Regions from separate parts of the Selenomonas sp. CM52 genome, predicted to be linked through region 4. Evidence: riboswitches for the same ligand, from Rfam matches in the RefSeq annotation. Region 4 holds a riboswitch; each other region holds the start of a gene.
What was found. Region 4 has a riboswitch for cobalamin ahead of HMPREF1153_RS07975 (ABC transporter substrate-binding protein). Riboswitches for the same ligand answer to the same signal wherever they lie in the genome.
Positions count from the first base shown of each region.

Region 1 (7,993 bases), on a different contig from region 4:
TGCCGAGAACCGAGCCTTGGAAATCGGCAGAGAGCATCAAGGGAAGCGGTGCGTAGCCGCGGCTGCGTCGAATCATATAAGGCGCACCTTCGTAGAAATCCATGACGCTGTCATCGGCGCGCAGACGAATCTCGCGGTCGTGCGAGAGGATGAGGTCGGCGATGGAAGAAAGCGCGTCGAGTGCGTCCTCGTCCGTACGGCAGATCGGCGCTCCCGAAGGGTTGCCGCTCGTCATGACGAGGCAATCTGTGAAATCAGCGAGTTCGTCGGGCAAGGAAAAGAGCAGAAGGTGCAGCGGCGTGTAGGGCAGCATGACGCCGAGGGAGGGCATTGCGGGTGCGACGCTCGCAGCGATTTTTCCGCTGCCGCTTTTTTCCAGCAGTACGATGGGCTTTTGGTGATTGTCGAGGTGCGCTTTCTGTGCGTCGCTGAGGCGGCACTCGCGCCGCACGACGTCGAGGCCGCGCAGCATGACGGCGAAGGGCTTCTGCGGGCGGCTTTTGCGCTCGCGCAGCCGCTGCACGGCCGCCTCATTTCTTGCGTCACAAGCGAGGTGAAAGCCGCCGATGCCCTTGACGGCGACAATGCCGCCCGCCTGCAGCACATGCCTTGCGCGTGTGATTGCAGCATGGTCGCGCTCTTCACCGCCAAGGAGATAGACGTGCGGTCCGCAGTCGTTGCAGCATACGGGCTGCGCGTCGTAGCGGCGCGTCTCGGCATGGGTGTATTCGTAACGGCACGCCGGGCACATGGGGAACGCTCCCATGCTCGTACGCTCGCGGTCGTAGGGCATGGCGTCGAGGATCGTGAGCCTGGGACCGCAAGAGGTGCAGTTGATGAACGGATGGAGGTAGCGGCGGTCGCTTTTATCGAAAAGTTCGGTTTGACACTTGGGACAGACGGCGATGTCGGGTGAAACAAATACGTCGCCGCTCTCATGGGCGCTTTCGATAATTTGGAAATTGTGAAACAAAGGGGCTTTTTCCATAGAATCTTGCAGGATTTTCAGTATGACTGCGCGTTCGGGCGGCTCTTTTTCCAGTTTCTTGCGAAAATCTTGCAGAGCGTCCTTCGTGCCTTGGGCATGAACTTCTACATAGGAGCCCTTGTTGCAGACGTCTCCCGTGATGCCGAGCGCATTTGCCGTGCGGCTGACGAAGGGGCGAAATCCGACGCCCTGCACGATGCCGAAGATTTTGAATCGACTGGTTTGCAAAACTTTTTTTGCCATGCGGATGCTGCCTTTCCTTGAGAGGTGTCTTTCAGCGATTATACCACGCCAGCGGAAAAAGTTCCTGCTTTTGGCAGAATTTTGCTGGACAGAAGGAGAAGGAGGTGCTATGATAGTTGCATGGATAAGTATGTTGGCAGCGTTGCCGTATAGCTTTGTTTTCCGCGCATGTACGGGAAAGCTTTGCTGTGCGGTTTTTTTTGTGCCGCTGTCGTTGCAGCGAATGAAATGTCTGCCCACGAAAGGAAAAGGATGGTTGAAATGGAAGACTTGTTGTATGTGATTCCAGCAAATTCCTCGAAGAAAGAAATCGTTCGTCTCTTGGAGGCGCATCCGGAGATAAAGTTTGTTTCTCTCGTCGGCATCGATCTCGCAGGCAATGATACCGATGAAAAGATACCGATGCGCATCTTCCTCAAGGATATGGATGATTTCTACAATGGTACGGCGGTGCAGACGGACGGTTCTTCGGTCGTGCTGACGGGCATTGCCATCTTGAACAACGCGAAGGTCGACATGCCGATCGATCCGGAAGCGAACTGGTTCATTGATTACAATCTTGAGCATTTCGATGAGGAAACGGGCAAGCCCATCGGCACGCTGCGCATTCCGTCCTTCCTCATTCATGACGGCAAGCGCGTCGATTCGCGTGCCATCTTGAAGGATACCCTGGTCTACTTGAAAAAGGAACTCTTGCAGATGTTCAAGGAGCATCCGCACGTTTCGGGCCTTGAGCATATCGACGGCTCGAAGATTGTCGATTTCCAGTTCACTTCGGCTACCGAGTTGGAGTTCTGGGTCAAGACGCCTCTCGAAGAGACGAATGTGGAGGAACTTTCGGCTTCTCAGGTCATGCAGGAGCAGTATTGGCAGCGTACGCACGGCGCTGTGCGCACGGCGTTGGAGCAGGCGGTCATGCTGCTCGATCGCTACGGACTGCAGGTTGAGATGGGGCACAAGGAGGTCGGCGGTCTCAAGGCGCAGATTGACGAGTCGGGCAAGATGACGCATGTGTGCGAGCAGATCGAGATCGACTGGCGCTTTTCTGACGCCCTGCAGGCGGCGGACAATGAATTGATCGTGCGCACGATGGTGCGCGAGGTCTTCCGTGAGAACGGCCTTGAGGTGAATTTCAAGGCGAAGCCGATGATCGGCCTTGCGGGCAACGGCGAGCATACGCATTTCTGCATCGCCGCCGTCATGGAAGACGGCAAGGTGCACAATCTCTTCACGCCGCAGGATATGACGAAGGACTACCTGAGTGCCGTCGGTTATGGCGCGATCATGGGGCTTTTGAAGAATTATGAGGTCATCAATCCCTTCGTGTCGGCGACGAACGATTCGCTCAACCGCTTGAAGCCCGGCTTTGAAGCGCCCGTCTGCATCGTCACTTCGCTCGGCTATACGCCGGAAATTCCGTCGCGCAACCGCACGATACTTGCAGGATTGATTCGCGATTTGGCGAATCCCTATGCGACGCGCTTCGAACTGCGCGCCTGCAATCCGTATTCCAATATATACCTTGTTTTGGCTGCGGTCTATTCTGCAGTGCTTGACGGTGTGAAGACCTCGATTCACCATACGACGGAGGAACTTCTGGCAGAACTTTCCAAGGAAGCGGGGAAGGAAGGCTTTTATCTTGAAAAGGATCGAGCTTATCGTAGCGAGGTCGACGTCTTCGAGGATTACACCGAAAAGGAAAGAAATCGCCTCTTCGGCGCACCACCGGCGACGGTTTGGGAAAATATGCAGGGGTTTGAGAATCATCCCGAGAAGGTCGCCGCCATCACGGTGGGCGGCGCTCTGCGTCCGCAGATCATCGAGGCGTTCAAGGCGGGCGCTCTCCTGCGCTGGAAGACGGAACTCATCAGCCGCATCATTCCTGAGAACCGCGACATCGTGCGCAAGGCAAAGGAAGTGCAGGCGACCTTCGTGACGGATCAGGATTCCTACAACTGGAACAAGATCAACGGCATTCGCTCGTATCTCGCGAAGGACAGCATCGACGAAAAATCTCTGTTCACGCTTCTCACCAAGGCCTTGCACGAAGGCGATTACGCCGTGGCGTCGGGTCTGCAGGTGGAGATGTATGACAAGATCGAGGAACTCAAGGCGCTTTATGACGCCTATATCAAGAATATGATCTGATGGATTGCCGCCAAAAAGCGCCTTTGCGGGCGCTTTTTGGCGGCAATTGCGTTTCTTAATAAATATGGTACGTCTTCCAGGGAATCTGCTCGACCTTGATCGTCTTTAGAAAATCGACGATGTCCTTTCTGCCATAGTAGCGCGGATTGCCGTCCTTGTCCTGCGACATCAGTACGATGGGCATGTTGCGGAAGAAGGGGGCGATCTCATTGCGGAACGATACGGCGCGAGCCGTGTACTGCGTGACGTGGGGCTTGACGACGACGATGGCGAAGGTCACGCCCTGCTCGATGATGACGGATCCATGAACTTTGATCATGCTGTGTCTCCTTGTGCAATTTTGAAGAATCGTAGAAAATCGTAGAAAATCTATGCAGAATCAAACCATATTTTTATTGTAAAAGACTTCGGGAGTATTGACAATCCCCAATAAACAGAGTTAATATAAAGATGAAAACAACATATTGTTGGAGACAGGTGTCGCAAGACTTAATAGGGAATTCGGTAGAAGCCGGAGCGGTCCCGCCACTGTAAGAGGAGTCCTTCATAAAAGGCCACTGGAGAAATCTTTGGGAAGGCATGATCGGACGATGAATCTGAGCCAGGAGAACTGCCTGTTTTGACATCACCGTCAGCGCGATTTGCGCTGGTACCTGCGAGCGATGGGTAGGGGATTTTGTCGTTTCACGGCAGGCTCTCCGGCGCAGATTTGCACCGGATTTTTTATTGGAAAATGCACTTTGCACGGACATGATGTGCAGAAGAGATTTCCTGCAAGCCTGTTCACGAAAATGATGAAGCCGCCCTCGACTGCAGGGCGGCTTTTTGTTGTATTCCGTATTATTTCAAGGGAGGCTGTGGAAATATGAGCAATGAGACAAAGGGTCAGGACGAGAATCTTGACCTGCAGGCCATCTTGAAGAAGGCCGAACAGCAAACGAGTTTCCCCGATGTGCCGCTCGACGAATTCGAACCGCCGACGTATGACGAGTGGAAAGAGGCATGCGTCGCACTCTTGAAGGGGGCGCCCTTCGAGAAAAAGATGTTCACGAAAACGTACGAGGGCATCACATTCGAGCCGATGTACACCCACAAGATGACGGACGAGATCCTGCCGAGGACGGACTTTCCCGGCATGGACAACTTCCTGCGCGGTGTGCGTCCGAACGGCTATATCGAACAGCCTTGGGGCATCGCGCAGTCGTGCGACGAGACGCTGCCCGAGGAGAACAACGAACTCTTGCACCGCGAAGTGGACAAGGGTTCGACGATCTACAACATCCGCCTCGATTCGGCAACGCTCCTCAACAAGGATGCCAAGGATGCTGAAAAAATCGGCGATGAAGGCTGCAATATCACAACGGTTGAGGATATGCACACGACGCTCAACGGCTTGAAGCTCGACCAGCATCCGCTCTACATCTATGCGGGCGCTTCGTCCCTGCCGATGCTGTCTCTCGTCGCTGCGTCCGTCAAGTCTGACGGCGGTGACCTCGCAAAGCTCGGCGGCTTCGTGGGAGCAGACCCCTTGGGCGAGTTGATTCAGCGCGGCGAGAATTACGCTTCGCTGCCACAGCTCTATGATGAGATGGCGGAGGCTGCTCTCTGGGCAAAGCAGTATGCGCCGAATCTCAAGACGATCATGGTGCGCAGCGATGCCGTTTCGCGCGGCGGCGCCAACGATGTGCAGGAAGTCGCCTCGACGCTCGCCGTCGGCGTCGCGTACTTGCGTGCCCTCATGGAGCGCGGGCTTACGGTCGACGAGGCGGCAGGGCAGATGATGTTCGGCTTCTCGATGGGCGCGAACTTCTTCCTGCAGATTGCGAAGCTTCGTGCGGTTCGCCCGATTTGGGCGCAGATCGTCAAGGCGTTCGGCGGCGGAGAAGAGGCGCAGCGCATCCACGTACATGCACGTCCCGCACTGTTTTTCAAGACGGTTTACGATCCTTACGTCAACATGCTGCGCAACACGACGGAGATCTTCTCCGGTGTCGTCGGCGGACTTGACTCCTTTGAGAACGCTCCGTTCGATGAGCCGATTCGCAAGGGTGATGAGTTCTCGCGCCGCATCGCGCGCAATGTGCAGATCATGCTGCAGGAAGAATTCGGCCTTATGCAGCCGATTGATCCAGCGGGCGGCTCTTGGGCAGTCGAGACGCTGACGAAAGAAATTCAGGAAAAGATTTGGGCAGAATTCCAGACGATCGAGGGCAAGGGCGGTATCGTCAAGGCTCTCGAAGTCGGCTATGTGCAGGAAGAAGTCGCAAAGACGCTTGAAGATCGCTTCAAGAAGCTCGAACTGCGCAGAGATCGCATCGTCGGCAACAATATGTATCCGAATATGACGGAGAAACTGCTCGATCCGCGCACAGAGGATGTGGCGGAACTTATGGAAAAGCGCAAGAAGGATGTCGAAGCCTATCTCGCCGATGTGGACGAGACATTCAAAAAGGAGTGCCTCACGGCATTGAAGAGTGCGGGCAAGGGCGAGAAGGCGGAGGCTGCTGTCAAGGCGGCGAAGGCCGGTGCGACGATTGCGGAGCTTCGCGAGGCCTTGCAGACGGGCGAGGCAGCCGAGAAGATCACGGCAATTGGAGCGCACCGCTGGAGCGAGCGCTATGAAGCTCTGCGCCGCATCACCGAGGAGTATAGGGACAGCCACGACGGCGATAACGTGAAGATCTTCCTCGCGAATATGGGCCCCATTCCGCAGCACAAGGCGCGTGCCGATTTCTCGACGAGCTTCCTGCAGGTCGGAGCCTTTGAAGTGCTGTTGAACGACGGCTTCAAGACGACGGACGAAGCGGCTGCCGCCGCCAAGGAGTCGGGCGCCGATGCTGTCGTCATCTGCTCGACAGATCCGACGTATCCGGAAATTGTGCCCGAGCTTGCGCCGAAACTGCGCACAGCATTGCCTGCGGCTACGATCTTCCTCGCGGGCGCTGCGCCGAAGGATTTGGAGCCAGTTTATCGCGAAGCGGGTGTGGATGACTTCATTTCCGTGCGTGCCAACTGCTACAAGACACTGCAGATGCTGCAGAAGAAGAAAGGAATGATTCAGTGATGGCACAGAACCCTGATTTCACGAAAATCAACCTTGAGGGTGCGCCTGCTCATAAAGAGGCGGATTGGCGCAAACGCTTGGAAGCTTCGACGGGCATGAGCTATGACTCGCTGATGGAGAGCACGATGGAGAAGATTCCCATCAAGCCTTTCTACAATCACGATGAATACGATCATATGAACCACTTGGAGTTTGCGAGCGGCATCCCGCCGTGCCTCAGAGGACCGTACTCGACGATGTACGTTTTCCGTCCGTGGACGGTGCGTCAGTACGCAGGTTTCTCGACGGCGGAGGAATCGAACGCCTTCTACCGCAGAAACCTTGCGGCCGGTCAGAAGGGTCTTTCCATCGCCTTCGATCTACCGACGCATCGCGGCTATGACGCCGACAATCCGCGCGTCATCGGTGACGTCGGCAAGGCGGGCGTCTCGGTTTGCTCAATGCTCGACATGAACATCCTCTTCTCGGGCATTCCGCTCGACCAGATGTCGGTTTCCATGACGATGAACGGCGCCGTTTTGCCGATTCTCGCCTTCTTCATCCAGTCGGGCGTCGAGCAGGGCGTTGACAAGAAGATCATGGCGGGTACGATTCAGAACGACATCCTCAAGGAATTCATGGTGCGCAACACGTACATCTATCCGCCGGATATGTCGATGCGCATCATCGGCGATATCTTCGAGTACACGACGAAATATATGCCGAAGTTCAACAGCATTTCCATTTCGGGCTACCACATGCAGGAGGCTGGCGCGACGGCAGACATTGAGCTTGGCTACACGCTTGCTGACGGTCTCGAATACATCCGTACGGGCATCAAGGCGGGACTTCCGATCGACGCCTTCGCAAAGCGCCTGTCGTTCTTCTGGGCAATCGGCAAGAACTACTTCATGGAAATCGCCAAGATGCGTGCGGCGCGCGTCCTCTGGGCGAAGATCGTCAAGTCGTTCGGCGCGGAAAATCCCAAATCCATGGCGCTTCGCACGCATTCGCAGACTTCGGGCTGGTCGCTTACGGCGCAGGATCCGTTCAACAACATCGCGCGCACGGCGATGGAAGCGATGGGCGCGGCTCTCGGGCACACGCAGTCGCTGCACACGAACGCTCTCGACGAGGCCATCGCTCTGCCGACGGACTTCTCGGCTCGCATCGCGCGCAATACGCAGCTCTACATTCAGGATGAGACGAGCGTCTGCAAGATCATCGACCCGTGGGGTGGCTCCTACTACGTCGAAGCCCTCACGAACGAGATCATTCGCCGCGCTTGGGCGCATATTCAGGAAGTCGAATCCCTCGGTGGCATGGCGAAGGCGATTCCGACGGGTCTGCCGAAGATGCGCATCGAGGAGGCTGCAGCACGTCGTCAGGCGAGAATCGATTCGGGCAACGAGACGATTGTCGGCTTGAACAAGTACCGCTTGGAGAAGGAAGATCCGCTGGAAATCCTCGCGATCGACAACACCGCTGTGCGTCAGGCTCAGGTCGAGCGCCTCGAAAAACTGCGTGCAAACCGCAACGAGGACGACGTGCGCGCCGCCTTGGAAGCCATC
Region 1 covers NZ_ALNM01000028.1:16,813-24,805, reverse strand. The annotation lists gene hypF (carbamoyltransferase HypF) at 1-1,231, opposite strand, end outside; gene HMPREF1153_RS06755 (glutamine synthetase) at 1,493-3,379, shown strand; gene HMPREF1153_RS06750 (hypothetical protein) at 3,435-3,698, opposite strand; cobalamin riboswitch at 3,838-4,012, shown strand; gene HMPREF1153_RS06745 (methylmalonyl-CoA mutase family protein) at 4,245-6,443, shown strand; gene scpA (methylmalonyl-CoA mutase) at 6,443-7,993, shown strand, end outside.
Region 1: it holds a riboswitch for cobalamin, as region 4 does, so the genes downstream of both, HMPREF1153_RS06745 (methylmalonyl-CoA mutase family protein) here and HMPREF1153_RS07975 (ABC transporter substrate-binding protein) in region 4, are expected to answer to the same signal.

Region 2 (7,993 bases), on a different contig from region 4:
ATCTCTGCCGGAATACGAGATAGATGAAGAGCGGTGCGCCGACGAGCGCAAACATCACGCCCAAGGGGATTTCCACGCCGGGAATCGGAATGAGCGAGCGTGAAAGGAGATCCAGAAGGACGGCGGTCATGCCGCCGAGCATGACCGCTGCGGGCAGCAGTACGCGATGGTCGGCGCCCAAAAGGCTGCGTACGATATGCGGAAGTACGAGGCCGATGAAGCCGATCATGCCTGCGTTGTAGACGATGAGGCCGACCAAAAGGCCGTTGCAGAGCAAGTACTTCGTCAAGTGATCCTTGGCATTGACGCCCAAGGTGATCGCCGTGTCGCGTCCCAAGAGGAGGATATTCAGTACGCGGCTCTGCGTCATGAAATAAAGGAATATCGCGACGACGACGACGCATAGGATGAGCGATTGAGTCAAGGAGGCGTTTGCCACACTGCCCATGAGCCAGAAGGTTATGGACTCCATGCCCTCCGTGTCGCTGGCCTTGTAGACGAGAAAGCCTGCGAGCGATGAGAAGACGAGTCCCATCGCCAAGCCTCCCAGGAGAAGATTGGACAAATCGCCATTCTCTCGACGGGCAAAACCGATGACGAGGACGGAGACAAAAAGCGCACCGGCAAATGAGCACGCACCGATGCCGATCGCACCGAACAGAGAGCCCAGTCCGAGGAAGAGGCCCGCCGCCGTGCCGAAATATGCGCCTGACGATACGCCCAAGACATAAGGATCGGCCAATGGATTCTGCACGATCGCCTGCATGATGAGCCCGGACAAGGTCAGTCCCATGCCCACGCAAAGTGCGAGGAGCACGCGCGGCAGACGAAGCTCATAGAGGATGCTCGCAGTGAGCGCATCGTCGCCATTTCCTGTGGGCATCCCGAAAATGGCGGACATGGGAATATCCGTCAGTCCAGACGAGACCCCCCACCATGCGACGAGCAATTGCAGCGGCAGGAACAGCAGAAGAAGCTGCATCGTCCCCATCGTCTTGAGCTTTTCCAGCATCATGGTCTCATCCCTCCATCAGCCTTCAAAACTGCACGACGAAGACAGGCAAACGCAGAAGTCCGTTTGCCTGTCCTTACTATCAGATTTCGAAATTCGCTGCGAACGACACCGAGCGCGGCGCACTCAATTGCAAGCTATCCGCTCCCGCGACGGGAATCCAGTAGTCCTTGCCGGTCACGTTGTAGCACATCAAAGTCAGCGTGACGGGGGTCGTTCCCATCTTCGTTTCATAAGAAGCGCCGAGATCGACCTTCCAGGAAGCGGGCACGCTGAGAGTCTCGTTCTTGATGTCGGCTCTTCCGAGATACGAAACTCGGCCGATCAAAGACCATGCCGGATCGACATGATAGACGGCGCCGATCGTACCGGAGAATTTCGACGTACCGCCGACGGCTTTGCCGTCGTTCGCGCCGTCCTTCGTTTTTGACTGCTTGGCGTCGAGATACATCATGCCGCCGACCAGATCGAGGCGCTTGCTGATTTTCCCTGTGAACGCCCATTCAAATCCTGTGTTTTCCTGCTCACCATCGTTGAGACGATACTTTCCGTCGGGACGCATGACGTCGATCGTATTCGCTTTGCGAATCTTGAAGAGGCTCAGCGTGTTGACGAAATCTCCCTTCTTGATCTTCACGCCGAGTTCATCCTGTTTCGTCTTTGCAGGCGGCAAGACTTCGCCCTTGTTTTTGTAAGAAGCGCCAGAGACGAGCGTCCCGGCATTGAATGACTCACTGTGGCTGACGTAACCCATGATTTCCGGTGTGAATTTGTAGCTCAAGGCGAAGGTCGGGCACGTCGCGTCGGAATCCTGGCGCTTCTGACCGACTCTCGTATAGCTCGATTTATGCCCGTGCAGACCCAGCGTAAGCTGCAGGCGATCATCCATGAACTTCATCGTATCTACGAGATGATAGCCTGTCATCTGCTGCTTGAACTGCAGCGGCGGCTGATAATCGGGCAGTGGCACGCTTGCCCACGAGTTGTTGCGGTAGAGATTGCCTGTGCCGCTCCAAAGATCGCCGCCGCCCGAGAAACGGTTGACCCAATTCTTGTCGAAGCCGATGATGTATTCGTGCTTGACATCTCCTGTCTGAAAATCGCCGCGCAGGCCTGTGCCGAAATAGATACGCGTATGACCGAGCGGCCAATATTCAGCATTGATCGTGAAATCACCATCGTTCGAGGTCAGTTTAGGCGTGCCTTCATAGTACTTGTCATAATCGAACTTATGGTGTCCGAAATTGATATATGCCGTTACATGATCGTTGAGCTTTTGCTCGTGGTTGAGGATGATCCATGTGTCCTTGTATGTATGATAGAGCCAAGACGGCGTGTAGCTCTTCCTTGCATCGGGCGCCTTGGGCAGTACTGTCAGATTGCCCACACTGAAGCCGTCACCGCCGCCCTCGTACTTGATGCGGCTGTATCCGAGCATCAAGTTCGTCGTTGAGCGTTTTCCCTGATGATCGAAGTTCACGAAGATGTTGTTCTGTTTGAGATTCTTGTCCTCCTGCACCGTTTCGCCGCCGATGTGGTTGGCCGCGACGCGCAGGCCAAATGCCTTGTCTGCACCGAAGCGCCGGCCGATATCAACACCTTGCTCGAACGATCTGCCGCCGTTGTAGGAGAGGCGTACATCCGTATTGTCCTTGGTCTGCGCCCTCTTCGACTGGAAGTTGATCGAGCCGCCAATCGTATCGGAGATGTTCGTCCCGTTGACGCCGAGATTGGGCCCTGCGACTACAGTGGCGTTTTCAATCCAGTAGTAAGGCAGGTTGCCTGAACTCATCGCACCGGGAATGCCGTTGATGTACATGGAATAGCCGTTTTGCTGGAAGCCGCGAATCGTCACGGAGTGAACGCTCTTGCTCGAAGAAGCACGTACGGAAGGAACGAGAGAGAGTGTGTCCATCACGCCGCTCTGCGGCGTAGAAAATGTCTCGATCGCTTTCTGGTTGACAGTCGTGACACTGAAGGGCAGTTCCAAGGAATCCTTCTCTCCTAGAATGCCCGTCGTACTCTTCCTCTCGATCATGCCGCCGCGGAAGGTCTTGCGATCTCCTAGAACTGTGAGATCGGGTAGATGATATTCGCTGTCGGCGCTTTCCTGCGCTGTGCTATGAGATTCTTCCGCTTCAGCTGCCGTTCTTGCAGCTTCCTCCGCGAAGGCGTCATGCGCTGCGCCGAAGGAACATCCCATCATCAAGGCTGTCAATAAGAGTCGTTTACTTGCTTTTTTCACGGTGATCCATGCTCCTCTCCCCATCGCTCGTGGGTCCATCGATGAGCGTCAAACAGGCAGTTCTCCTGGCTCGGCGTCATAACTCCTCTGCCTGCCTTCCCAAAGCTTGCGCCCCAGTGGCAATCGCGGCAAAATTGCTCGTCCTTACAGTGGCGGGACCGCGTCGGCTTCTACCGACTTCCCTATTAAGCCTCGAGGGCACCTGTTCCACTTATCGTACTACTAGAACTTTTAGTTATACCGCAAATATCGTAATATGTTTCTTATCTTTTGTCAACAGAAAAATCCCCCGCCGCAGACATTCTGTCTGCGGCGGGGGATTTTCTCTGCCGATGAATCGCGTCAGTCGAAGTCGGTATCTCTCTTTAAGATCGTGCCGTCGGTGGCGCGCAGGTCGTATTCGTACTCTTCTGTGCCGCGTTTCAGCTCGATGGAGTAGACAAGCTCGCCCCGCTTCGTGTGCAGTTCCAGCTCGTAACGGTCGAGGTCGTCCATGGAAAGATCGGCGTCTTCCAGCGCAATCCCCATCGCCTCTACGTCTTCGATCACATCGTAGTCGCTGATGACGAGCTTCGTACGCGTGTGCTTCCACGATTTTTCCCGCACGTCGATGATCTCGCCCGTCTTGGCGTCGAAGTCGATGTCCACGCCGCCCGCGTTCGTCTCAAGCTCCACGCGGTAGGTCGGCATGTAGCCGCGCCCGTCGAATTTGATCTCGTAGTTCGTGAGATCGCCCTCATTGAGTCCCGATTCGGCAATCGCCTGAACCTTGATCGTGTCGTAGCCCACGAAGTCGGCTGTCGCCGCCTCAGCGACGGAAAGGAACGGCGTATCGCTTCCCTTCGCGGCGGGAGCTGCGACTGCGGCAGTCCGCAGTGCAGGTGCGTGAAGCGTCGTCTGTCCTTGGAAGATTCCCACGCCGAGCGCGACGAGTGCACCCAAGCTCAGAGCGCCCGCCACGGGAGCTGCCATCTGCCATTTTTTCATCTTTATCGTCTCCTCTCATCGTATCCATTCACTTTCGCTATTTCAACATGCTCAGTATACCATGCTGCGTTAAAAGGACGATAACAAACAGATAAACAAAAGATAAACTATTTGTACCGATTCACTTCGTAAGCGTCGTGCGGCTTTTGCATGAAAATATCTGGCCGCAGACTCAATGGTTCGCCGCCGTGTAGATCTTCAAAGCGAACGCACGGTCGACGGGGTGGAATGTGCCGACTGTCTTCGTGCCGTGCGCCGTCACGTTGTCGGCGAGCGCTTCCAAGGCGCCGTGCGTCAAGATGCCCGTCGGAAGTTCTCCGAGCGAGGTCGGCAGCTTCAGCGAGCGGAAGAAATTCTCCGTCTTGCGGATGCCCGCACGCGCCCGCTCTTCGGCAGATCCCGCATCGACGCCCCAGACCTTCTCGGCAAAGCGCGCGAAGCGCTCGGGGCGATCTTCGTAGACGGCACGCGCCCACGCGCCCCAGAGCGCCGTCAGGGACTCGCCGTGATTCGTGTCGTAGCGTGCCGACAGCGCATGACCGAGCTTGTGCACGGAGAAATCCTTGTCGCGGCCGAGTCCCGTAAGTCCGCAGTGCGAGATCGTGCCGCACCACATGATCTCGCTCATCGCCTCGTAGTTTTTGTGATGTGCGAGGGCGATGGGCGCATACTTCGCGACGTTCTGCAGGAGCGCTTCGGCGAGGAGATCGGTGAATTCGTTGCCTTCCGTATGCGTCATGTAGCGCTCAAGCGTGTGCATGACGATGTCGGCGATGCCCGCCGCAAGCTGCGGCGAGGACAGGGAAAAGGCCAGCTCGGGGTTCAAAATGGCAAAGGCGGGTCGGTTGAACGACGACGGCAGTCCCGCCTTCTCGCCCGTCTCCTCGTTCGTCAGCACGGAAGAATCGCTCGTTTCGCTGCCCGCCGCAGGAAGCGTCAAGATGACGCCGACAGGCAGGCTCTTTTTGAGCTCGTTCTTACCCGACCAGAAATCCCAGATGTCGGTATCGGGATTTGCCGTGCCATGCGCGATGGCCTTCGCCGTGTCGATGACGCTGCCGCCGCCGACGGCGAGAAGGAAATCCGCCTCGAAGTCGATCGCTTCGCGCACGGCCTCACGCGCAAACGAAAGGCGCGGATTCGGCCGCACGCCGCCCCGGACGGAGAAGGCAAGGCCCGCCGCTGTGATGACGCGTTCGACGCGCGCGAGCAGCCCGCTCTTGATGACACTGCCGCCGCCATAAACGATAAAGACGCGATGTGCGCCGTACTTTCGAAGAAGCTCCGCCGTGCGCTCCTCGACGCCACGGCCAAATACGATCTCTGTCGGACAATGAAAAGAAAACTCCTGCATGTTCGTACCTCCCCATCTTCAATGCTGCAAAATTCCTGCACGGTGCAAGCGGTCGGAGGCGAAAACTGCACGCCTCTGACCTCGAATCAGATCCAGCTCGGCTCTCGGCGCGAGGGAGAGATGGGCGGCGTGAGGAACTCCGGGCGGTCGCTGTCTTCATCGCTCCAATCATCCCAGCCATCCCAGTCGCTCCAATCATCCCAATCGCCCCAGTCGTCCCAAGGCGTTCGGTCATCGGGCGAGCCGAGAGCACCTAAATCGCCCGGACTGCTCCCGCCCATGCCGATGCCGTCCGCGGCCTTCTTTTTCGCCCGCCAGGTCTTGTCCTGCCAGCCACCCTTCAAGCGGAGCAGGAAAGGCTCTGCCTCGCTCTTGCTGTTTGAGATGATGTACTCCGAGATGCCGTTCGCGTCATAGATGTCCCGCTTGCTGCGCAGATACATCATGCAGACGAGCTGCGTCTTCTTGAGATCCGTCTCACCCGGCGGCAGATAGCAAAAAGCGATGTCGCGTCCGACGCTATGTTCGCCAAAACGTGCTACGTCATAAATCTGCGCGATTTCGAGAAATAGCTCCGCCGCATCCGCGAGCTGCTTTTCATCCGTCAGAAAAACGGTATCGACGCCGCCTTGGTAGCCGAGATGCGCCGCCTTCTCCTCGGGCGTAATGAAGCGCAGGCCGCGCTTTTTCGCGCACTCCTGCACCTTGTCGTTGAGCCGGTCGAGGCAGCGCGCGGGATAGTCGGTATAGTAGGAGCGTCCGCCCGGCAGGATGATGAAGGGAATCGACGCATTGATGGGCGCGACCTTCGCATGCGCGGTGAACGTGAAGTCGCGCTCCTTGTCACGGAAGGCATAGTCGACCCTTTTCCACGGCTTCTCCTGCGTGACCGTCTCGCCCAGATATTCAAGCTCGACGGGAAAATCGTACTCCGCCTCGATTTTTTCGCGCACCTCATAGGCGGAATACGGCTCGCTGTTTTCATCGCAGCCGCCCGTGAAGAAATAATATATGCCGTAGACTCCCAAGCCCACAAAGAGGAAAAACGCCGCAAAGCCGATCGCAATCGCCAGCTGCGCGTCCTTTGGCACATTCATAGGCTTCCTCCTCTCCATCGTTTGCTGAATTGTTTTCTCCATTATACGTTTTCTTATGGCGCAGCGTCAATATACGGCTTGTCCGCCGCAGGCACTCGTGCTGTACGCAGGGCGGCAAACGGCGACTTTTATATATAAGCAGCCGATATATCATACGCTGGCGGCAAAGACGATGAACGGCAACCCGATATGCAAAAAGCCCCCGACTTTGCATGTGGGGGCTTTTTCGCTTTGCTGTCTCAGAATGTCATATTTACGCCGCCGCGCCAGATTCTGCCGTCATGGGCGAATTCAACACTTTCTCTGTCAAGGATGTTATCAATGCCAAGGTATGCACTGCAGTGATCGTTGATCTTCTTATTAACGACAAGGTTTAAAACGCTGTCGGCATAGTTCTTTTTATCCAAATAGTAGCCTGAAATCCAATCGTTCCAAAGCGTCGCACCCCAGCCGTTCTTCTCATCGTCGTAACTCAATTGCAGACTGAACTTGTGATAGGCGCTTCCATCGATTCGATTGTCCTTTCCATCACGCGCATCAAGATACGTGTAGAGACCGCGCACAGTGAAATTGTCTCCCATCTTCTGCTTTGCTTCAAACTCAAGACCTTGCATTGTCGCTTCTTTTTTGTTCACCTGCACCATTTTGTAGATTTTTTTCATCGGATCTATTTTGGGAACCGAGGTGATCATATCATCGACCTTATTGTGGAAATATGTAATCTTGCCGAAGGTTTTTCCTTTCTCCCACTCAAAACCAAGATCGAAATTCAGCGCTGTTTCCGGCTTTAAATCTGGATTTCCTTGCAGCCAAAATACCCATCCCGGGGGCAACATACCGCTTGCCGGCATACCGGGCCAATCGAGGTAAAGCTCACTCGCCGTAGGTGCGCGATACGCCGTACCGATGTTTGCCTTGAAGCGCAGATCTTTATTGATCTTATATGTCGTACCGAGTTTGCCGGTCACCTTATTGCCGAAGGAGCTGCTGTGATCCCAGCGCAGCGAGGGAATGAGCAGCCAGTCAGGATGCACGAGCCACTCGTCCTGCACATAAAGGGCTGCGTAGTTAACCGAGCTTTTTCCGAGCCGCTGCGTGATGCCCTCACGAGAGAGATATGATACGGATTTATTGCCCTTTATGCGCGTGCTTGCATAATCTTCCTTGCGATACTCTCCGCCGAAGGTCAGCAGATGATCTTTCGTCAGCTGCATGGAGCGCCTGCCATCAAAGACGAGGGAGTCGAAGGTCATATCATCAAAGCCGAGAAGCTTCCTATTCCCTCGGTTCCTCCGATC
Region 2 covers NZ_ALNM01000020.1:68,962-76,954, reverse strand. The annotation lists gene HMPREF1153_RS04785 (FecCD family ABC transporter permease) at 1-1,015, opposite strand, end outside; gene HMPREF1153_RS04780 (TonB-dependent receptor) at 1,095-3,218, opposite strand; cobalamin riboswitch at 3,295-3,478, opposite strand; gene HMPREF1153_RS04775 (PepSY domain-containing protein) at 3,600-4,244, opposite strand; gene HMPREF1153_RS04770 (iron-containing alcohol dehydrogenase) at 4,417-5,598, opposite strand; gene HMPREF1153_RS04765 (hypothetical protein) at 5,685-6,695, opposite strand; gene HMPREF1153_RS04760 (TonB-dependent receptor plug domain-containing protein) at 6,935-7,993, opposite strand, start outside.
Region 2: it holds a riboswitch for cobalamin, as region 4 does, so the genes downstream of both, HMPREF1153_RS04780 (TonB-dependent receptor) here and HMPREF1153_RS07975 (ABC transporter substrate-binding protein) in region 4, are expected to answer to the same signal.

Region 3 (7,993 bases), on a different contig from region 4:
AACGGCGCTCTTGACATCCATGCCGGGCGTCGGCTCGTCCGCGATGATGAGGGCGGCGTCCGTGATGACAGCGGTCGAAAAGAGCACGCGCCGTGCCATGCCGCCCGAGAGCTGGAATGGATACAGGCGCTGAACCTTTTCCTCCAAGTGCAGCCGCCGGAATGTTGCCGCCATATCCACTGGAGAACCGTGAAGCCCACACACCTCTTCGCCAACGCGCATGAGCGGGTCGAGATATGTCACGGACTGCGGAATCAACGCCAGCTCCCGTCCGCGAAGCTCTTCCTGCCGCGCCGCATCCAGCGCGGTTCCGCGATAAAGCATCTCGCCGCTCGTCACGGCATTGTACGGCAGTATGCCGAGTACGGCATGCGCCAAAAGGCTCTTGCCGGAACCGCTTGCGCCGACGACGGCAAGGATCTCTCCCGTCGTCAGACGCAGATTGACGCCGTGCATCCCTGTCACCAGCGTATGCTTCAACGCACCCTGATACATGCGGAAGGACACGGACAGATTCTTTACTTCGAGAAGTTCTTGTCCCATAAAGCCTCCTATTTCTGTCCAGACTGCGGATCAAGAATATCGCGCAGCGTCTCGCCGAGACGATCAAAGATCAGTACGACCAGCAGCAGCAAGAAGCCGGGGAAAAACGCCAACCACCACATGCCGAGCGCCAGATAGCTCATGGACTCCGACAAGATGATGCCGATGGCCGGCATATCGAGCGGCAGTCCGTAGCCCAGAAAGCTGATTGCCGCCTCATGCATGATCGCGTGAGGGAAGAGCAAGACAAGTCCGATGATGTATTGCGGCGCGACATGCGGCACAAAATGACGGCGCGCGATGGAGAACCACGAATATCCATACTGCCGTGCCGCCAGAACATAGGGCTGCGAGCGCAGCTGCATGACTTCCGCACGGATGACACGCGTCAAACGCGGCCAATGCGTGACGATGACGCCGATGGATACGCCGAGGATTCCGCCGCCCATCATCACCGAAATCATGAGGATGAGGAGGATGTGCGGAATTCCCATGCAGAGATCGACGAGCCAAAGAACGAAGCGATCCACCTTGCCGCCGAATGCCGCCGACAACGTTCCGAGGATGAGCGCGATGCAGGAGCTGAAAAACGCGGCGGCAAAACCGATCTGCAGACTGATCGACATGCCCTTGACGGAGCGCAGAAACATGTCGCGCCCCATGTTGTCCGTACCGAACGGATGTAGAAAGGACGGTGCAAGATTTTTCTGCCCAAAGTCGACGGCATAGGAACTCTCATCCATCGTCGTACCCCAGAGGAGCAGTCCCAAAATGAACAGGGTCGCAAACACGGCAAAGATGAGTCGGCGCTGACGGACACTCAGACCGCTTTGCACGAGGGGAAGCGCCTTGTTCATGACATCCCCCTCCCCTCTCGCAGCTGCGGATCCACAATCCCATATAGGATGTTGGCGATGAGATTGCCAACAAAGATAAAAACCGCACTGAAAATCGCAATGCCGAGCAGCAGCGAAAGATCACCGCGCAGCCCCGCCATCGTGACCGTACTGCCCAGTCCCGGGTAGGAGAACACCGTCTCGGCGAGAATCGCTCCGCCGAACAGCTCATTGAAGGAAGCAAACTGCAAGGTGATCGCGGGCATCAGAATGTTTCGCAGACCATGCCGCCGCACGCGCTGCCAAAGATTCTCGCCGCGCGCCTCGGCAAAGAGCATGTAGTTCGTCCCCATCACCTCGATCATCTTTTCACGCGTCTGCAGCGCGATGGCAGAAATCCCCGTGACGCTGAGCGTCAACGCCGGCAAAATCAGATGATGAATCTGATCGGCCAGCGTCACCTCCTCATGCAATTTTCCAATAGGAGCGGCGAGCGCCAGCGGAAACCACTGCAGCTTGACCGCGAAGATCATGAGGAACAAAAGCCCGAGCCAGAAGACCGGTACGGAGACGCACAGAAGGGAAAATCCCTGAATTGCCTTGTCCAGGCGGCTGTCACGGTACATTCCCGCGAGCACGCCCAGAACGAAGCCGATTGCGCCCGACAACGTCCACGCCGTCATCATCAAGAGAAGCGTAAGGCGAAACTTTTCTCCGATGACTTCGAGTACAGGGGCGCGATAGATGAACGATGTGCCGAAATCACCATGCAAAATATTCCCCGCCCAAAGCAGGAAGCGTTCGAGCGGCGGCTTGTCAAAGCCCCAATAAGAGGCAATGAGCGCATGCTGCTCCGCCGATGCCGCCTTATTGATAAAGTACGCGTCGATGGGATCGATGGGCGAATTGGCGAGCAGGATAAAACTGATGACGCTCACCGCAGCGAGGAGGAGCACAAGCCGAAACAGATTGCCCCCAAGAAAGCAGAAGATTCTCTTATCCATTTACTTCCTCCACTGCCATTCGTCAAGTGTTATAAGGATCCCCATGCCCTGTCCGCGCTCACCCGCACGCAGCTGACCGAGATCGAGCTGATTGTTGACGAAATACGGCATCTGAACCGTCGCAATCCAAAGATAGGGGATATCGACCTTCGGCCCTGTCATGCCATCCCACTGTGCCGCACGGAACTCGCGCAGCATCTCCTCATCGGTCGCAGCGGCAAGTGCCCGATCGATATGCACATCAACCGTCGGGTTGCGATACATGGCAGAGTTGTTGATGACATTCACCCCGACCTGCGAGGAATGGAAATAATTGTAGATCACTTGCGGCGTATAGTCGCCGCCCGCCCATACCGTCGGGATGTTGCGCGCTATCTTGCGGGCCTCCGACCATGGCGTCGACTTTGCGATGATGTTGATGCCGAGCTTCTTCGCATCCTGTGCAAGCGCCACCGCTGTATTGTAACGCTGCAGGTCATTGGAACGGCCATTGATGACGAATTCCGCCTTCTGCCCGTTCTTCTCGCGAATGCCGTCGCCGTCCGTATCCACCCAGCCCGCAGCCTCAAGAATCTTCACGGCTTCGTCCACGCGGTTGTCCGATTCCTGCAAATCGTTATTCGCCCAAGAAAGAGCTTCTGCAAAATTCATCGTCGGCTTTCCGAAACCGTCGAGCGCGTTCTCAATGATCGCCTTGCGGTCAATGCCGATATTGAGCGCCTGGCGGATGGCAGGATCGCTCGTCACATTGTTGCCGACCAGCATGCCGTTTTCGTCATGCTCCGGCTCCTGCGGCATATTGACGCAGAAGCTGTCGATGGTGTCCATCACTACCAATTTCATATTCGGCACGCTTGCCGCCGCAAATTCGGGCGGTGCAAAGACGAGATCGACCTGTCCGGACTGCGCTGCTGCAAGCACAGCATCATTGCCCAGATTCAGCGCCGTCACCTTTTTCAGCTTCGGCTTTTCTCCGTAATAATATTCGTTCGGCTCCATCACAAGCTGCTGTTCCTTTTGGAACGAGACGACCTTCCAGGGACCGCTGCCGACCGGCGCCGTCGCATACCCTTCTTTATAGGCGTGCTTCGGCACAATGCCGAGGGATGCCGCCGTTTCGAGGAAAACAGACCACGGGCGTGACAGCTTGAACTCCACCTGCGTCGGGGACAGGGCGCGCACCGACTCCATCGCGGTCAGATCCACGGCGCTGGCCGCCTTCTTCGCCGTTTCGTAGGTAAAGACGACATCCTCTGCCGTCAGCGGCTGACCGTCAGAGAATTTCGCATCATCCCGGATCGTAAAGGTATACTTCAGCCCATCCTCTGAACGTTCAACGTTTGTAGCCAGCTCCTTGATGAGCTGATTCTTTTCATCATGTCCCATCAATGCGCTGTGGAACGGATCCGGCCCCCAGAGACCCCATCCCATCGTCGGATCGAAACCCTCGCCTACCATATACTTGCCGACCGAGATCACGATTTCGCCCTTCTCTGCGCGCTCGTTTTTCGCCTGATCCGCGCCTCCGCAGCCGACGGTGAGCATCATCATCGCCGCCAGCAGAAACATACAAAGTTTCCTCACTGTCATGCCTCCTCGCATATAACACCCAATACTCACAGCATACCTTCCTCCAGACAATCCTATCATTCTGCGCCTTCCATCCACCTCCTTCCATCACTTTCGCCCAGACATATAAAAAGCCTCTTTGCTAAAGAGCAAAAAGGCGCACGAAACACGAGCCACGCCTTCCTGTCTCTCGCAGGAATAATAACAGCGCTTCGATCGGGCAGTTCTTCTGGCTCTGCATCCTCGTCTTCCTCGCCTTCCCAGTTTCCCAGTGACATCATGAGGTCGACTCTGCATTACAGCTGCGGAACAGCGCAGGTCTTTCACCTGCTTCTCTATTAAGCGCAGCGCGCACCCGATCGGCAAAATATGAAGTTGTTTTCGGATTCAGCTTACAATAAAACGAACAATGTGTCAATGGGCGTTGAGGAGCTGAAACGCCCATCGGTTACAGCTTTTTGCGTTCCCTCGCCTTCTGCAAGAGCAGCGCCGCCTCTTCAAATGCGTCGGGCAGGTACGCTTCCTCCCATTCGCGCCCGCGCTTCTCCCATGCCTTGATCGCCGTCCACTCCGTCAGAGACTTGCCCGCCGCATCCTTGACAGGCTCGCCAAACACATGCGGATGGCGGCGCACCATCTTTTCTGCAGCGGCTCTCGCTGCATCCTCCAACGTGAAAAGCCCCGCCTCTTCTGCAAGCTGTGCGTGAAAGATCACTTGCAGCAGGAGATCGCCAAGCTCTTCGCGCAAGTTGTCCGCCTTCCCCGTCTCCCTTAAGATGTTGATGCCGCAGAGTACCTCGACCGCCTCCTCTATGCAGCCTGGCTTGATGCTCTCATGCGTCTGCTTCCGATCCCATGGGCAGCCATGTTCGGAGCGCAGCGTGCGCACAATATCCTGCAATCGCTCAACGTATGTCATAAATCTTCCTCGCATTCAACAAAATCCGCTCCATAAGGAAAACCCCGCCGCAACATGCGTGCAGCGGGGCAACAACAATCTCTCAAAGCCAATCGGCAAGCTTCTCTACACCCACACGCTCGGCATGACGCGGCGAGGGCGCAGCATCCTCGGCAGGATAGCCGACGGGAAAAATCGCCACAAGCTCATAATCCGCCATCTCGGGGAAAAACTCCTTGAGTTTCGGCGCATCGAAATGCGCGACCCACGTCGTCCCAAGTCCCAAGTCTTCAATCGCCAGCATCATATGCGTCGCCGCAATGCTCGCATCCACATCGGCGAAGTTTTTCTTGTCAGAGGGACGTACCCAAGCATCATCCGCCTTGCTGCCCACAACAAAGGCGACGGGTGCGCCGAAGATGAAGGATGTCGTCTGTGAAACCTTCTCCATCGCCTCAGCGCTCTCAAGAAGCCAGATATGAAGCGGCTGATTGTTGTGGGCGGTCGGCGCGAGATTCCCCGCCTCCAAAATCTTTTGCAGCTTCTCCTCCTCCACGGGCTGCGCCGAAAGCTTGCGGCAAGAATAGCGCTTTTTCGCCAAATCAAGAAACGACATAAAGAACTCCTCCTCTACGAAAAATGCACATCCATACATCTTTGATATATTCTAGCATAACCTCCCAAGAGGTCAAGGCGCAGACCGATCGGCTAGTTTTCCCTCCGTCCTACGCCAACCTCTTGCATTTCATGCCACGATTTCGCCCTCGCGATAAAATCTGCGAGCACCTGCTCGGAGAGACGCGGTTCTTCCTTTTTTTGCTGCTCTGTTGGAACATCCTTGATTTTTTGATAAAGCGCCGCCTCGTGCGCAAAGCTTCCTTCGCGCTGCGCTTTCACCATCGCGAGGGACGTTTCCGCCGACTCCGCATATTGAGCAAAGAGCTGGAGCTGCGGCAGGCATTCGGCAAGAGTTTCCGGTGGAAGCTTCTCCTTCAACTGCTTGGCAGCACGCTTCAGGCGACGAAATTCCTTTGCGAGGGCTTCCGCTTCCTTTTCGGCCCTTTCCCCACGCTCCACCTTTTGCCAGAAAGCTTCCATCTGCTCTTTCAGCACAGGCGCATCGAGTGCGCCCGTATGTGCCCAATCCTTTTCCATGCGGCGCGAATGAAGCGCGAAAAGTTCCATCGCCCCTGCCAAGCCGCCGTATTGCTCACGGATGGCGGTATACCAAGCTCTTTCCGCATCATACGAGGCGGGCGAAGAGAGCCACTCTGCGCCCGTAGCCAAGGCGATGCGCGAAAGATAGGGTTTGTCCATCGGATTCATCAAGAACACGGGCGCACGCTCCGCCACAGTTTCATCCAATCCCTGTATGGGGCCGAGCGCGAGTTTGCCCGGCAAGTAATCCGTCACTGGATAGTTCCACCAGATGCCGAGCGTCCGCCCATAAAGGCGCTCAGCCTCCGTCATATCTTCGGCGCTTATGCCTTCGGGCACGACGCCTTCTCCTGTGAACAGAACGACGATATCGTCATCGAGCTGCGCGGCAAATTCGCGCGTGTAGGACTTCGCCACGCCAGCAGTCTCCATATCTTGCAGAAAATATTCCGTCGGCACGACAAACAGTGGCTTTTCCGTGAGGTGACGTGCTAAAAGCTCCTCATTCAGGCGATTCACGAAAAGAGCCTGCGCCCTGCCGTCCTTGTTCTCGATGTCGTCGAAGAATATGGCGAAACGCTCAACGCCCATCGCATGAACAGATTCCAGCTTTCGCAGCATGGCCTTTTCATCCGCCTCGCCTGCCCAACCCGAAAAGCGCTGGTCGAGTCCCGGCGATACAGCGAAAACCAACTCCACGCCCACAGTCCGCGCCTCGGCGGCAAGGCGCTTCAGCGCGAGCATCTCCTGCGGCGGATACGGCTCTCGCCACTTCTCGCGATGGTACGGATCGTCCTTCGGCGCGTAGACGTAGAGATTCATGCCGTGCTCGCCCAAGAAGTGCAGCATCATGCGCCGCTCGGCCTCCGTCCACGGTCTGCCGTAGAATCCTTCGACGATACCGCTCTCCGGCCTTCGCCCTTGTGCCGTCCGTGCATTTTCCCCCAGTGTCGAGGCGAATGCAGCGTTTTCCGAAAAAAGGGCGACGCTGCAGAAAAGCGCCGCCAAGAGCAATGTCAGGAAGATCTTCATTTCACTTCAAGAGCCGCCTTCACGAAATCACGAAACAGCGGATGCGGATGGTTCGGACGCGATTTCAGCTCGGGGTGGAACTGCGAGCCGACAAACCACGGATGGTTCTTGACCTCGACGATCTCGACGAGGCTGTCGTCGGGCAGTGTTCCCGCGACGGCAAGCCCCGCACGCTCAAGCTCGGCACGAAAATCGTTGTTGAACTCGTAGCGATGGCGATGGCGCTCGTTGATTTCTTCCTCCGCGTAAGCGGCAAGGCTCTTCGAGCCTTCCCGAAGCTTGCACGGGTAAGTCCCCAAGCGCATTGTACCTCCCTTGTCCTCGACGTCCTTCTGCGAGAGCATGAGGTCGATGACGGGATGCTTCGTCTCGTGATTGAATTCCGTCGAATGGGCGTCTGTCATGCCGCAGACGTGACGCGCAAACTCAATGACGGCGCACTGCATGCCGAGGCACAGTCCGAGGAACGGAATCGCATTCTCACGCGCGTACTGCACGGCGCGAATCTTGCCCTCGACGCCGCGGTCGCCAAAGCCACCCGGAACGAGTATTCCCTTGCACCCTGCAAAGACCTCGCTGAGCTCGACGTCCGCCGCCTCGATTGCCTCCGAATTGACCCAAGCGATCTTGACGTCCGTATCGTTCGCGATGCCCGCATGGTGCAGCGCCTCCGTCACCGACATGTAGGCGTCGGGCAGATCCACATACTTGCCGACAACGGCGACCTTGACCTTCTTCGCGGGATGCTTGATCTTGAAGACCATCTTCTCCCACTCTTCCATGTTCGCGGGGCTGTAATCCATGTGGAGCTTTTCGAGCACAATCTTGTCGAGGCCTTCCTTCGCCATCATCAGAGGAACCTCGTAAATCGTCGGCGCCGTGAGGTTTTCAATGACGGCGCTCTTGTCCACATCGCAGAAGAGAGCAAGCTTTTCCTTCATATCGCTCGAAAT
Region 3 covers NZ_ALNM01000019.1:97,336-105,328, reverse strand. The annotation lists gene HMPREF1153_RS04345 (ATP-binding cassette domain-containing protein) at 1-543, opposite strand, end outside; gene HMPREF1153_RS04340 (ABC transporter permease) at 552-1,400, opposite strand; gene HMPREF1153_RS04335 (ABC transporter permease) at 1,397-2,383, opposite strand; gene HMPREF1153_RS04330 (ABC transporter substrate-binding protein) at 2,384-3,973, opposite strand; cobalamin riboswitch at 4,154-4,326, opposite strand; gene HMPREF1153_RS04325 (MazG nucleotide pyrophosphohydrolase domain-containing protein) at 4,401-4,871, opposite strand; gene HMPREF1153_RS04320 (nitroreductase family protein) at 4,954-5,466, opposite strand; gene HMPREF1153_RS04315 (protein O-GlcNAcase) at 5,559-7,040, opposite strand; gene HMPREF1153_RS04310 (CTP synthase) at 7,037-7,993, opposite strand, start outside.
Region 3: it holds a riboswitch for cobalamin, as region 4 does, so the genes downstream of both, HMPREF1153_RS04330 (ABC transporter substrate-binding protein) here and HMPREF1153_RS07975 (ABC transporter substrate-binding protein) in region 4, are expected to answer to the same signal.

Region 4 (7,993 bases):
GTTGCATAGTGATTCGCAGCGATTTCCTTCGCCGTGATGACTGTGACGTTGGCTGGAGTGTCCATGCGCTCTGTCGGGATGCGCTCCGCCGTCACGACGGTCGCGCCGAGGTCGTTCACTGCATTCTCTGTCGCTTCGTCAGCCGCATCGTTTTCTGCCGCGAACACCGGTGCGCAACAGAGACTCGACGCAAAAAAAGCCGCCAACACCTTCCTTGTCAAACCATCCTTGCCGTAGATTTTCTTGCTCTTCATGCTCATTTCTCCTCCTTGATGATTTTAATGAATCCTTATTCCACCGCCGAGAGATGCTCTTCGCGTCCTTGGGCGAAAGCGTCTCCGTATGCGCGATAGGCGATTTCCTGCACGCCAAGTACGAAGTCCTGCGAGCAGTTGTAGATATAGGCTTCCGTCGGTTCTTCGAGGCGATGCTCGCGGATGGCCTTGACCGTCTGCAGGGACGGATCGTCGAAGTATTCCTTGCGGAACTTGTCGACGTCGAATTTCCCATGGTCGTTGTACGTCGGCACGAAGAGGATGTCTGGATTGATCTCGACGAGCTGCTCCTTCGTCATGGCCTGGCCGTCGCGGATGCCGAGCGCCGACCTGCCGTTCTTCACGCCCGCATAGCGGCAGGCGTCGTCAAAGCTGGAGCCGATGCCGCCATAACCCGACATCAGGGAGATCAAGACGACTGTCTTGCGCTCGCTCTCGGGGATGGCGCTGACCTTCTTCTCTATGCCTTTAAGATGCTCGTCCATCATCGCGAGGAGCTTTTCCCCGCGTTCGGGCACGCCTGCCGCCTGCGCGAGAAGCGCGATCGTCTCCTTAATCTCAGCGAGATTCCTCGCGCCCTTGCAGACGACGACGGTAAGTCCCGCTTCACGAAGCGACGGTACAATGGCGAGGTCACCCCAGTCAGGCACGATGACGAGATCAGGCGAAAGCGCGACGAGCTCTTCGACCGTCGGATTGCCGACGCGCTTTTCCACCTTCTTCGCAAGATCCACAACATTCGAGCTTACAGGATCGTCAAGGAGGCTGTTTACCGCTGCCATATCTTCGGGCGGCACAAGACCAAGCATGACCTCGTCCGTGCTCATCGAAAGCGTGACAATGCGATGTGGTTTCGCAGGCACGGTGACGACCGTACCTTGGCTGTCCGTGACCGTATAGCTTCCTGCGCCGCCCTGCGCCGCCTCCGGCGCGATACGGCACGCCGTCAGCAGCAGGCAGACGACGACTAGGACTATGGCAAAGAAACTTTTCTTCAAACTTTTTCCTCCCTTTACCGCCTCCTGCGACAAAGCTTAGATAGCAGTGAAGTCCAACTTTCTGCGAGAAAAGCATCCATAAAAAAGAGCCTTTCCCCCTCGAAGAGAAAGGCTCCCTTATGCAGCAGCGCAAAGGCGCACGGATGCAAAGAAGAATCCCCTTCCCATCGCTCGCAGGTCAAACGGTGATCGTCAAGCAGGCAGTTCTCCTGGCTCGGTTCATCGCTCGGCTGCGCCTTCCCAGGGAAGTACCCCAGTGACATCCTTGCAGCTTCGCTCCCCTCACAGTGGCGGGACCGCTCCGGCATAACCGGATTTTCTCTTAGACCCTTGCGGGTACCTGCTCCACAGCGTGATTTTCTCCGCTGTAACTTATGAAATTATAACTAGACTTAATCCAGACCCTATGCTACCGCAAAACTCTCGGCTTGTCAATGCACTTTAAGAAGAACGACAAGGGGCTGCCAAAAGGCAGCCCCTTCCCTTCGTCTCCTATGAAAGCTATGCTCAGCCCAACGACTGCAGAAGCATCGCTGCGCTCGCTCCGCTCGCAGCACCATGAAGGCGCTTCCTTTTCGGGAATCTTCCCATGAAGATTGGAAGTGTGCTATAATATAGACGGTGCTACTACAACGGTGGCGGTCGATTCTTAGCCCTCCTTGGCGGTCAACGTCAGCCAATCATGCGGCGCGCTTTGCGCTTGCATTCTTGGGACGTTTTCGCATACGAGCCGTTTGCCAATCAGCCGCGCCCTTTGAGCTTGCTTCTTGGACGGCTCAGCAGGGCGTTGCTTATGACGATTAATGATTTGATTGCGTTGCTCTTGGTAACGCTTTTCATCCTCATCGTTCTGAAAGCATAAGAAAACCCGCCTAGTCTTTGCCGGAAGAGGCGGGCTTTCTTAACCCAAATTTCTCTAGCGGGGCTGACCGTTACCAGTAGCACCCTTTCCACGCTTATTATACGACGTAAAAGCAGATTCGTCAAATTCCACTGCAAAGGAGTCCTGCTCATGCCCGCTTCTCCCTTCACCTGCGTCGGCTTTCCTCCGAGCATCGACGCAAACTGCACGCATATCATTCTCGGCTCGATGCCGGGCGCGGCGTCGCTCAGGGCGCAGCAATACTACGCCTACCCGCAGAATCGCTTCTGGCGGCTCATGGCGTATCTGTTGGAGGGCGGTGAGCCGCCGCAGGACTATGCGGCGCGGCTCCAGATGCTGCTCCGCCACCATATCGCGCTTTGGGACTCCATCGCCTCGTGCGAGCGCGAAGGCAGCTTGGACTCAGCGATTCGCGCGGCAAAGCCCAACGACTTCACCGCACTCCTCGCGCATTATCCGCGCCTCTCCACCTTCTGCCTGAACGGCGGCAAATCGGCCGATACTTTCCGCCGTGCCAACAAGCCACTTCTAAAACGCGACGATCTCACCTTTCATGCACTGCCCTCGACGAGCGCCGCCAACGCGCGCTGGCGCTTCGACGATCTCGCAAAAGCATGGAAAAAGGCGCTCCCCCTCGAAGAGTAAGGGGAGCGCCTTTTCTTCTCGATGAGCAGGCGGCGCACAGCGTCCACAAAACGAATGTTGAATGTTGTGCGTACAGCTTACGCTTCGATATAAAGCGCCTGCACCATGATGTCGACCTCGCGCACGAAAAGTCCCGTCATGTATTCGACCTTCGTTCTCACGCGCTGCTGCGTCTCCTTGATGAGTGTCGGAATATGGCTGCCGTAGGTCAGCACGACGGAACAGGAAATCTCAAGGCCGCGATCCTCGTCGCCTTTCCAGACGTGGCGCACGCGCACAGAACCGACCTTCGAGATGTATTCCTTCTCATGCACGATGCGCACGACCATCTCGCGAATTGCCAGATCGTCGATGATGAGCTTGCCATAATAGCTGAACACCGGGCGCACGATGGACTTCTCGCCGAGTTTGCGGCGACGCGTGCGGTTGCGGCGGAAAAAGGACTGGATGGGATCGATGAGGAAGCCCGAAGCATGAGGCTTCAGCTCGATCGTCGGAACGGGTATGATGTGCTTGCCCTGCTTCAGTCGGCTGTCCCGCGCTTTTTGCATCTCACGCTGCGTCGCGATGTCTTCGATGTGGATGATCTGTTCGATCGTCGGCAGTTTCAGTATGCGCACGATCTTATAGACCATGTTCTCGGAAGTCCCAAGGATGAGGATGCGATGCGGCCTGCACTCAGCGATAGCAGAACGCACTTCTTCCGCATGTCCGGGCAGAACGAAAATGGCGCGGCGCACCGCCATGATTTTGCTCTTCTCCATCTTGGCGGAAGAACCGGCGACGATCTTGCCGTCCTTGATCAGGATGCCGTCATCAATGATGGCGTCCGCCTGATGCTGATGCGCCACGAGCAAGGCGCGGTGACTCTTGCCTGTGCCGCTCGGACCTACGAATGCTATGACGTCCATATCTTTCTCTCCTGCTTCTTTAAGAAACTAAAGCGAGGGAATTTTCCTGCGAAATCCTTGCAAAAAGGACAGTCGGTCTCTCTAAAGATTCATTCTCGGCTTATACAGCTTCTCCGCGAATGAATCCTCCACCGTGAAGATGCCAAGTTCCTGCGGATAGCGCGAAGCAAAGCCGTGGAAGTCCGAGCCGCCCGTCACGAGCAGATGGCGGCGCTCCGCCATACCGAGATAGCGCTGCGTATCGACCGTATCGTGCTGCGGATAAAACGCCTCAATGCCCTCGATGCCGAGGTCGAGCACATGCTCGACGAGCGCGTCGTCACCGACAAGCTTCGGATGAGCGAGGACGGGCGTACCGCCCGCATTCTTGATCAGCGCGACGATTTCTTCCGGCTCTAGGCGATAGTGTGAAACATAAGCGGGACGGCCTTTGGAAAGCACAGCATCGAACGCCTCGCGCACGCTGGAAAAACAGCCTTTGAGCACGAGAGCCCGTCCGATGTGCGAGCGGCTGATGGATTTGCTCGTGCCTGCTACCTTCAGCACATCCGTTTCCGTAATGCCGTAGCCAAGCTCCTGCAGCTTCTCCACCATCTCAGCGAAGCGACTCCAACGCGCCTCTCCCACATCGTTCAGGCGGTCGAGGAGATCGCGGCGATAGATGTCGACATTGTAGCCGAGGATATGGATTTCCCGCTTTTCATGATGGGCGCTGAACTCAATGCCCGGTATGATGCCGATGCCCTTCGCAGGCAAAAGCCCTTCCTCATAAAGATGCGTGACGCCGTCCACGGTATCATGATCCGTGATTGCGATGTAGCGAAGCCCCGCTTCCTTCGCCGCCGCCACAAGCTCCTCGGGCGTCATCTTTCCGTCGGAATATGACGTATGCGTATGCAGATCGCTGGACACTGGAACCTCACTCCCTTGCTGAACCCATGCAAAGCCCTCAACGCGGCTCTACGATGAGTTTGATCGCCGTGCGCTCCTCGCCGTCGATCTCGATATCGGCGAAAGCAGGAACGCAGACAAGATCGATGCCGTGCGGCGCGACAAAGCCGCGCGCAATGGCGATTGCCTTGACGGCCTGATTCAGGGCGCCTGCGCCGACCGCCTGCATCTCGGCCGCGCCTGATTCCCGAATGACTCCGGCCAAAGCCCCCGCGACAGCGTTCGGATTCGACCTCGCTGAAACCTTCAAGACTTCCATGATCGCCTTCCCTCCCAAAAATCCCTGCAGCGTCTTTCTGCCGATTCAGATTTTTCATTCATTATCAGAAGAACCGTACACCTTATCTCTCCATGTATTCTATACAAAAAAGAAAAATCCTGCTGCCAAGGAAGCACGGATAAATTCAGCCGTCCATTTTCATTTTATCCGCGCTCTTCTAGCCCTTCTTCATGATGCGCTCGATGGAGAGCGTCCGATTCGTCGCATCGTCCACCTCGACGATCACGGCACTGTAGACGACAGGGCCTTCCGCCACCTCAAAGCGCACGGGGCGGCACGTCGTAAACTTCTCCAGCACGCGGTCGACGCGCACGCCGAGCACCGAGTCCCACGGCCCCGTCATGCCGAGATCCGTGATATAGGCGGTACCGCCCGGCAGAAGGCGCTCGTCCGCCGTCTGCACATGCGTATGTGTGCCGACGACGGCATTGACGCGTCCGTCGAGATACCAGCCCATCGCAGCCTTCTCCGAAGTCGCCTCCGCATGGAAATCGAGAAAGATGACGTCCGCCTCGTCACGAATCTCGCGCAGGATTCTCTCGATCTTTTGAAACGGACAATCCATATCGGGCATGAAGACGCGGCCGGACATATTGATGACGGCGATGTTCTTCGCGCGATGAGGATAGATGCAATAGCCTTTCCCCGGCGCTCCGTCTGGGTAATTGGCGGGTCGGATGAGAAAAGGCTCGTCGTCGATGAACTCCAAAACGTCCTTCTTGTCCCAGACATGATTGCCCGACGTCACGACGTCGGCGCCCCCATGGTAGAGCGCATCGAGCGACTTGCGCGTAAACCCCTTGCCCCCCGCAGAATTTTCCCCGTTGACGATGACGATGTCCACCGCCTTTTCCTTGCGGATTCCCGGTGTGAAGCGACTGAACGCCTCCCTGCCCGCTCTGCCGCAAACATCTCCAACCAGCATGACTCTCAAAACATAACCACCTCTCGTGCGCCCGAGGTCTTCCCCACGGGCACGAATCTTGTGGACACGTTCTCGTACTCACGCGCCTTCAACAAACGACAAGCGGCACTCCTGCCGCTTGCGTCATATTTTCTTTTTGCCGGACGGCTTACTTATTGAACACCATGACGCGGCCTTCCTCACGGATGCCGATCATGCGATCAGACATGCGGCTGCCCTTGAGGCTGCCGATGATGTGGTCGATCGCCTCCTCACGCAGGAAATTGTCCTCCTCGTAGCCGTCGCGCGTCTCATCGGAAACGAGTGCGTCGCCGAAGCGTTCGTACATGAGGTCTGCCAGAAGGGCGATCTCGCCACGGGAAAGCGTGCGGACATCGCGCAGGACACGAAAGAACGCCGTATTCCCCTGTCCTTCGAGAGAAAAATCAATCTCCCCCGGAATCAACCCTTCAAGGTCGTGGTATGTGAGAATACTTTCCTCAAGAAACGCCGCCGTCTCCTCGAATTCCTGCCGAGGAGGAACCTTCGTCAGGGTGAAGGAGAAGTACAGAGCCTCCTTTTCCGGTTCATAGCTCACCATGCCGATCTCCGGATAACAGACGAGAATGGACACCAACAGATTGATCCCATCCTTGTTCGGCTTCTTCGCACTTGTCATGAATCTGCCCAAAGCAAACACCTCGTTTCCCTAATCACAGCCAGAATACTCGCGGTACGCCTTGCGCCGCTCTTTCTAAAAACCAAGGGTGCTGAGAAGCATCCTCCCAACACCCCTATTATACAACTATTTGGCGTAATCAACAACGCGCGTTTCGCGAATGATCGTCGCCTTGATCTGACCCGGATATTCAAGCTCCGACTCGATCTTCTTCACGATGTCGTGCGCGAGCGCTACCGATGCCGTATCGTCGACCTTCTCGGGCTTGACCATCACACGCACTTCGCGCCCCGCCTGGATGGCGAAGCAACTGTCGACGCCATCGAACGACTCGGCGATCTCTTCGAGACGTGTCAGGCGCTTCAGATACGCTTCCAGACTCTCGCGGCGCGCGCCCGGCCTTGCCGCCGACACGGCGTCCGCCGCCGCGACAAGCACGGCTTCGACCGTCGTCGGCTCCACATCGCCGTGATGTGCATGGATGGCGTTGATCACGTCCTTGTGCTCGCGGTACTTCTTCGCAAGATCGGCACCGATCGTCACATGCGACCCCTCGACCTCGTGATCAACCGCCTTGCCCACATCGTGCAGCAGACCGCTGCGCTTTGCGAGCATCACGTCAGCGCCGATCTCCGATGCCATGACGCCAGCGAGATGAGCGACCTCGATCGAGTGGTTGAGCACGTTCTGTCCGTAGCTCGTGCGATAGCGCAGACGTCCGAGGAGTTTAACAAGCTCGGGATGAAGCCCATGTACGCCCGTTTCAAACGTCGCCTGCTCGCCCGCTTCCTTGATGCGCTGGTCAACCTCGCGCTTTGCCTTCTCGACCATCTCCTCGATGCGCGCCGGATGGATGCGCCCATCCGTCACGAGCTTCTCCAGTGCGATGCGAGCCACTTCGCGGCGCACCGGATCGAAGCCCGAAAGGATGACAGCCTCGGGCGTATCGTCGATGATGAAGTCGATGCCCGTCAGTGTCTCAAGCGTGCGGATGTTGCGCCCCTCGCGCCCGATGATGCGGCCCTTCATCTCATCGTTCGGCAGTGAGACGACGGAAACCGTCGTCTCCGCCACCTGATCGGCAGCACAGCGCTGGATGGCGAGCGAAACGATGTCACGCGCACGCTTGTCCGCCTCATCTTTCGCCTGCTGCTCATAATCCTTGATCATCAGAGCCTTCTCGTGCTTGAGCTCTTCTTCCGCCTCCGTCAGGAGCATCGTGCGCGCTTCCTCCGCCGTCAGGCTAGAAATGCGCTCCAACTCTTCCTTCTGCTTGTCGCGAAGTTCATTGATGGATGCCCGCGTGCGGTCGATCTTCGCTTCCTTGCTCAAGAGGACTTCTTCCTTCTTCTCCAAGGAATCGAGCTTGCGGTCGAGATTCTCTTCCTTCTGCACGATGCGGCGTTCCTGCCGCTGCAGCTCACTGCGCCGCTCCTTTGTATCGCGATCAAGCTCCTGACGGAGCCG
Region 4 covers NZ_ALNM01000030.1:79,742-87,734, reverse strand. The annotation lists gene HMPREF1153_RS07980 (TonB-dependent receptor plug domain-containing protein) at 1-254, opposite strand, end outside; gene HMPREF1153_RS07975 (ABC transporter substrate-binding protein) at 290-1,273, opposite strand; cobalamin riboswitch at 1,455-1,632, opposite strand; gene HMPREF1153_RS07960 (DNA-deoxyinosine glycosylase) at 2,286-2,801, shown strand; gene HMPREF1153_RS07955 (Asp23/Gls24 family envelope stress response protein) at 2,879-3,712, opposite strand; gene HMPREF1153_RS07950 (PHP domain-containing protein) at 3,794-4,624, opposite strand; gene HMPREF1153_RS07945 (stage V sporulation protein S) at 4,662-4,922, opposite strand; gene HMPREF1153_RS07940 (TIGR00282 family metallophosphoesterase) at 5,101-5,877, opposite strand; gene HMPREF1153_RS07935 (hypothetical protein) at 6,017-6,526, opposite strand; gene rny (ribonuclease Y) at 6,653-7,993, opposite strand, start outside.